2 regions of the Leclercia sp. G3L genome follow, and region 1 is predicted to be linked to the other one. Evidence: predicted binding sites of a transcription regulator. Region 1 holds the regulator's gene; the other holds the start of a gene.

Region 1 (3,632 bases):
ATAGCCAGCATGATGACGATCAGCAGGAGTAAAAAGCCTTTCAGGGTGCCGCTCACGGATTTGTCCGCCAGCTTGCCGCCCAGGTAGTTGCCAATGGAAAAACCGACGCCAATCAGCACCAGCATGGCGGTGATAAAGGCCGGAGTCGCCTGGTTGATGTCATGCAGCACCGGGGCAATGTAGGTATAGAGGGTGAACATCGCCCCGGCTCCGAGGACGGTAGTCAGCAAGGCAGACAGCACCTGCGGACGCAGCAGCACCGCCAGCTCTTTGCGCACCTCCGGTTTTTCGCCCGCCCCGCCAGCCGGCAGGGAGAAGAACAACGCAATCATCGAAACCACGCCCAGCAGCGCGGTCGCCAGGAAGGACATCCGCCAGCCAATCGCTTCGCCCATCCAGGTTGCGGCCGGCACCCCACCGATATTGGCGATGGTGAGGCCCATAAACATGGTGGCGACAGCGCTGGCCTGCTTATGCTTCGGCACCACGCTGGCGGCGACTACCGACCCGAGGCCAAAGAAGGCGCCGTGGTTCAGGCTGGTCAGAATACGCGACAGCATCAGGGTGGTGTAATCCGGCGAGAGCGCCGACAGGACGTTACCGACGGTAAAGATCGCCATCAGGAAGATCAGCGCATTGCGACGCCCGCGATGGGACAGCAACAGGGTCATCAGCGGCGCACCCACCATCACGCCGATGGCGTAGGCGCTGATCAGCATGCCCGCAGCGGGAATAGAGACATCTACCCCCCGGGCAATAACCGGTAGCAGGCCCATCGGGGAAAATTCGGTTGTGCCGATACCAAAGGCGCCAATGGCCAGGGCCAGCAGCGGAAAATTGATTCTCATACTTCAACTCCAGACACCGTGTCGTCAGGCGACACAGAACAATGAAGGCGAAAGCATGACACCAATCACAAAAAATGAGAAGTTAACAATTTGGCAAAAGATTTTTGCAGGGCGCGTAACAATCAGCGGAAGGAACGAGGGAGAGCTGACCTCTCCCGCATCAATCAGTGCAGTGCCGCCGTCAGACCGCTGGCAACAATCAGACTCAGAACAATAATGGTGGTAATCAGCGAAAACTTAAGATCGGTACTCATCAATTTTTCTCCTTTTAATCACCCTATTAAGAGTGAGCCTGCTCATTTTTACACAGTTCAGGGTAAAAATCTTGCTGGATTTAGATTGATATCGGTTTTTGCTCTTCCCCTTTTGGCCAAGATAAGACAAAATTCCACGCTAAATTTATTAGCGTACCGGCCATTGACCCCCTCCTGACGTCCTGTGTCGTTTTCCCGGCGTACCGCAATTCAAATTGCGCAATTAGGGCGAGTGAAGGCAAACGTTTACCTATTGGTTTTTCAGGAGCTTAGATATGGTCTGGAGTGACATCTGATGGCAACAATTAAAGACGTGGCGAAACGCGCAAACGTTTCCACTACAACCGTATCACATGTTATTAACAAAACCCGCTTTGTTGCGGAAGAGACCCGCAACAACGTCTGGGCGGCCATTAAAGAGCTGCACTACTCTCCCAGCGCCGTGGCCCGCAGTCTGAAGGTGAATCACACCAAATCGATCGGCCTGCTGGCGACCAGCAGCGAAGCGCCCTATTTCGCAGAAATTATTGAAGCAGTAGAGAAGAACTGCTTCCAGAAAGGCTACACCCTGATCCTCGGCAACGCCTGGAACAGCCTCGAAAAACAGCGGGCCTATCTGTCGATGATGGCGCAGAAGCGCGTCGACGGTCTGCTGGTGATGTGTTCCGAATACCCGGAATCCCTGCTCACCATGCTGGAAGAGTACCGCAATATTCCAATGGTAGTGATGGACTGGGGCGAAGCGAAGGCCGACTTTACCGACTCGGTAATCGATAACGCCTTCGAAGGCGGCTACATGGCCGGTCGTTATCTGATTGAACGCGGCCACCGTGAAATCGGCGTGATCCCCGGAGCGCTGGAGCGCAACACCGGGGCCGGGCGTCTGGCGGGCTTTATGAAAGCGATGGAAGAGGCGTTAATCACGGTGCCGGAAAACTGGATCGTGCAGGGCGACTTTGAGCCGGAGTCCGGCTACCGCGCCATGCAGCAGATCCTCTCCCAGAGCCCGCGTCCGACCGCCATCTTCTGCGGCGGGGATATTATGGCAATGGGTGCACTCTGTGCCGCCGATGAGATGGGCCTGCGCGTCCCGCAGGACGTTTCGCTGATCGGGTATGATAACGTGCGCAACGCCCGCTTCTTTACCCCGGCGCTGACCACCATTCACCAGCCGAAAGATTCGCTGGGTGAGACCGCCTTCAACATGCTGCTGGACCGCATCGTCAACAAGCGTGAAGAGTCCCAGTCCATTGAGGTGCATCCGCGCCTGATTGAACGCCGTTCCGTCGCGGACGGACCGTTCCGCGACTACCGCCGTTAATCCTCTCCGGGAGTCAGTACCTCTGGCTCCCGCAGCCACTCCCGGTTCATCGTTTCACTGTCTCCCAGATAATCCAGCAGCCAGGCCAGGGCCGGTGACATATCGTTTTGTTGCCAGGTCAGGCAGCACGCCGCATCCGGGAAGGGATTTTCCAGCGACAGCGCCACCCATTTGCCGCTGTCGATCCACGGACGGGCAAAGTGCACCGGCACCATCCCCACGCACAGCCCGGCCGAGAGGCAGGTGGCTGACGATTCCCAGTCCGGGGTGACGATCCGCCGCTGGTTATCCAGCAGCCAGGTGATGCGTTTCGGCAGCGAGCGGGAAGTGTCTTCGCGCACCAGCGAGGGCCAGTTGCGCAGGGTATCATCGCTGAGCGGCCCTTCCATGGCGGCCAGCGGATGATGGCTGGCGACCACGCAGATCCAGCTCAGCGTACCCATATCGCGAAACGCATAGCGCCCCCCGACCGGGATCGCCTGGGTGGCGCCGATCGCCATTTCCACCCTGCCGTCCGCCAGCGCGTCCCAGACGCCGTTAAAGACCTCCTGGGACACCCGCAGCTCGACGTCCGAAAAGTGGCGGTAAAAATCGACAATCATCTGTCGGGTACGCTCGGGGCGGACGATATTGTCCACCGCAATGGAGATATGTCCGCGCCAGCCGTTGGCAATCTGCTGGCACTGTTCGCGGGTGATCTGCATTTTTTTGATAACAGACCGTCCCTCTTTCAGAAACCACATCCCGGCAGGGGTAAGCTCCACGTCACGGTGACGCCGCTCAAACAGCGGCACCGCCAGCCACTCTTCCAGTTGACGCACGGTGTAGCTGATGGCGGACGGAACGCGATGCAACTCCTGCGCGGCTCCGCTGAAGCTGCCGTTACGGGCGACGGCATCCACCACTTCAAGAGAATATTCTGACCACATTTTCTGCCTGCAAAATTTTTGAATGCAACCGCCAAATATTAGCGTTTCACAAGCGGGTTTGCACTCCCTACACTCAGCGGCTACCCAAACCTGCGCCCAAACGGAGAATAGAACAATGACACCCGGGAAAGGATTTTTAGTCTGGCTCGGCGGCTTAAGCGTGCTGGGCTTCCTCGCCACCGATATGTACCTGCCTGCCTTCTCGATCATGCAGGAGGATCTGCAAACCCCGGCGGCGGCCATCAGCGCCAGCCTGAGCCTGTTCCTGGCGGGCTTTGCC
Region 2 (3,632 bases), 1.0 Mb from region 1:
CACGGTGGCATGACTGGTGAGGATAGCATGGCTTTGCGCGCGCAGACGTTGCACATCGCGCCTTGCCTGCGGGGAGGTGATCCACTGGCTTTCGCCGCTGGCCATCGCCGTGCGGCCATCCAGGGAGGCGCCCAGCTTCAGCTGGATATAGGGAAAACCGGTCCGCATCCGTTTGAGGAAACCTTTATTCAGGCGCTCGGCTTCACTCATCATCAGGCCGTGGCTGACCTCAATCCCCGCCTGCTGGAGGCGATAAAGACCGCGACCGGCGACCTGCGGATTGGGATCCTGCATCGCCGCGACAACCCGTGCAACGCCCGCCGCAATAAGGGCATCGCAGCACGGCGGCGTGCGTCCGTGATGGCTGCAGGGTTCCAGCGTGACGTAGGCGGTTGCGCCGCGCGCCTTCTCTCCGGCCATGCGCAGGGCATGGACTTCAGCATGCGGCTCACCGGCACGATAGTGAAAACCTTCCCCGACGATCTCGCCATCCTTAACGATAACGCAGCCGACGTTCGGATTGGGATGGGTGGTAAACCGCCCGCGTTGCGCCAGCTTCAGCGCTCGCGCCATGTAAATCTCATCCTGCATGTGCTTAGTCCTGTAGACGGGCGATCTCTTCACCGAATTCTTTGATGTCTTCAAAACTGCGGTAAACAGAGGCAAAGCGGATATAGGCAACTTTATCAAGCTTTTTAAGCTGTTCCATCACCAGGTTGCCGATCATTTTGCTCGGCACCTCACGCTCGCCGGTGGCGCGCAGCTGGGTTTTGATGTGGTTAAGCGCCATTTCGACGTCATCTGCGCTGACTGGCCGTTTTTCCAGTGCTTTTAGCATCCCGCTGCGCAGCTTTTCTTCGTTGAAGGGTTCGCGGACGTCGTTACTTTTCACAACGCGGGGCATCACCAGCTCCGCCACCTCAAAGGTGGTGAAGCGTTCGTTACACACCAGGCACTGACGACGGCGGCGTACGGATGAGCCCTCTCCCACGAGACGGGAGTCGATTACTTTGGTATCCACGGCGAGACAGAATGGGCAATGCATACGGTGTCCTGGCTATCGGGTTGACTGAATTCCATTTTACCCCGAACTGGGCTGACAACAAAGAAGGAGCGTTTTTTGAGATAAAGGATCTATACGCCAGGGAGCTTCGTTGACTACCCTTAGCAGAATCCGTTATTTCAGGGAAATAATTGCCATGACAAGACGTTACCTACATGTTCTGCTGCTGGGCAGCCTTTTCAGCCTCAGCGCCTGCGCACAGCAAAGCGAAGTGCGCCAGATGAATCAGAGCATCAGTTCACTGAACACAACCATGAACAAGCTCAACCAGGAAACCGTCAAGATCACCCAGCAGAATGCGCTGAACGCCAAATCGACCAGCGGCGTCTATCTGCTGACGGGGTCGAATACCCCTGCCCGGCTGAACAGCCAGATTGGTACGCTGAAGATGTCGCTGGTGAACGTCGCGCCAAACGCCGACGGCACCCGGGCCACGCTGCGCATCCAGGGCGAATCAAACGATCCGCTGCCGGCTTTCAGCGCCACCGTTGAGTGGGGCCAGATCCAGGGCACCACCGACAGTTTCCAGGAGATGAACGTCCAGACCCAGCTGATTAATGCCCCGGCCAGCGTTCTGGCCCCCAGCGATGTCGACATCCCGCTGCAGCTAAACGGCATGACGCCCGATCGGCTCGGTTTTATCCGCATCCACGATATTCAGCCCGTCGCGCAATAATTCCTCAGCGGAACGTCTTTCACGTTCCGCCCCCGTCTTTGGTTACAAACATTGGCAACAGAAATGTTTGCTATTACAATCCGCTCCGTTAAAAATACGCAAACGTGAACGCAATCGATTACGTATGTGAGAGAACTGTGAAACAACACATATTTTTGTGAGCAAGGATTCCTATAATAGGCTCCCAGAAATACGAAATATTTAGAAACGCAATTCGCGCCTTTTTCACTCCCGTAAGGGATTTCAAATCAGTGGCATCATTATGAAAAAAACATTACTGGCAGCCGGTGCAGCGCTGGCACTTTCTTCAACTTTCGCTGTGCAGGCAGCAGAAAACGATAAACCAGAGTACGTTTCCGACTGGTGGCACCAGAGCGTTAACGTCGTCGGCAGCTACCATACCCGTTTCGGACCGCAGATCCGCAACGATACCTACCTGGAATACGAAGCGTTCGCTAAGAAAGACTGGTTTGATATCTATGGTTACATGGATGCGCCGGTCTTCTTCGGTGGTAACACTGATGCGAAGGGTATCTGGAACCACGGTTCCCCACTGTTCATGGAGATCGAACCACGCTTCTCCATCGACAAGCTGACCGGCACCAGCCTGGCGTTTGGTCCGTTCAAAGAGTGGTACGTCGCAAACAACTATATCTACGACATGGGCCGCAACAAGTCCGGTCGTCAGAGCACCTGGTACATGGGTCTGGGGACTGACATCGACACCGGTCTGCCGATGAGCCTGTCCATGAACGTGTATGCCAAATACCAGTGGCAGAACTACGGTGCCGCGAACGAAAACGAGTGGGATGGCTACCGTTTCAAAGTGAAATACTTTGTGCCAATCACCCAGCTGTGGGGCGGCAACCTGAGCTACATCGGCTTCACCAACTTTGACTGGGGTTCAGACCTGGGCAACGACGACTTCCGTGACCTGAACGGTAAGAAAGCGCGTACCAACGACTCCATCGCTTCCAGCCACATCCTGGCCCTGAACTACGATCACTGGCACTACTCTGTTGTTGCACGTTACTGGCACAACGGTGGTCAGTGGAACGACGATGCCAGCCTGAACTTCGGCGACGGCGACTTCAGCGTCCGTTCTACCGGCTGGGGTGGTTATCTGGTTGTGGGTTATAACTTCTAATCAGTGCCTGTATCGCCGGGTGGCGGCTACGCCTTACCCGGCCTACAAGACCTGTTGGACCCGTATGCCGGGTAAGCGAAGCGCCACCCGGCATAAAAGCCAGCTAAAAAGCTGGATTTTTTATTGCTTCACCTTCCTCAAAAAATCCGCCAGCGAACGATCCGCACTTTCGCTAAAGCGTCTGTCCGTCATCGTGATATTGAGACACCTGTGGAGCCGGAAACAGCGATAGTCATCGCGCCGTTCGCACCAAGCCGCCAACAGCCAGTGCTCGCCCCAGAAGAACAAACCCAGCGGCTGTACGTTGCGGGAGGACAACTGCCCACTCTCATCGCGATAGTGCAGCCCCAGCACCCGCTGAGCGGAGATCGCCTGATGGATCGCATCGAAACCGCTGCGGGAGTGGGGTTGCATCGCGATATCCGGGGCATAAATCCGGGTCTGCTCGGCCTTGCGGCGGCTCTCCTCCGGCAGGATCGCCAGCACCTTTTCCTGCGCAGACTCCAGCTCACGTGACAGCAACTCCCCGCCCCAGGTTTTAAGCAGGCGGATCGCCACCATCAGCGCCTCGGATTCTTTGTTGGTCAGCATCAGCGGCGGCAGGTCAAAGCCCGACATCAGCCGATAGCCGCTCCCCGCCTCCCCTTCCACCGGCACGCCAGAGAGGGACAGATCCCGGATATCGCGATAAACCGTACGTTCAGAAACGCCGAGCCTGTCCGCCAGATGCGCAGCCGTGGTCAGCC

What was found. The regulator PurR, encoded in region 1, represses purine synthesis genes. The targets are predictions, from matches to a motif close to CANGCAAACGTTTGCNTG.
Region 2: a site for PurR is predicted at 1,847-1,864, ahead of LRS40_RS02005 (nucleoside-specific channel-forming protein Tsx). Genes of this name have one in related genera too.

Annotation. Positions count from the first base shown of each region.
Region 1 is NZ_CP088265.1:3,943,915-3,947,546, forward strand. It holds gene LRS40_RS20375 (MFS transporter) at 1-848, opposite strand, end outside; gene LRS40_RS20380 (YnhF family membrane protein) at 1,013-1,102, opposite strand; gene purR (HTH-type transcriptional repressor PurR) at 1,398-2,423, shown strand; gene punR (DNA-binding transcriptional activator PunR) at 2,420-3,352, opposite strand; gene punC (purine nucleoside transporter PunC) at 3,468-3,632, shown strand, end outside.
Region 2 is NZ_CP088265.1:117,293-120,924, forward strand. It holds gene ribD (bifunctional diaminohydroxyphosphoribosylaminopyrimidine deaminase/5-amino-6-(5-phosphoribosylamino)uracil reductase RibD) at 1-591, opposite strand, end outside; gene nrdR (transcriptional regulator NrdR) at 596-1,045, opposite strand; gene LRS40_RS02000 (DUF3251 domain-containing protein) at 1,200-1,739, shown strand; gene LRS40_RS02005 (nucleoside-specific channel-forming protein Tsx) at 2,002-2,886, shown strand; gene LRS40_RS02010 (YafY family protein) at 3,007-3,632, opposite strand, start outside.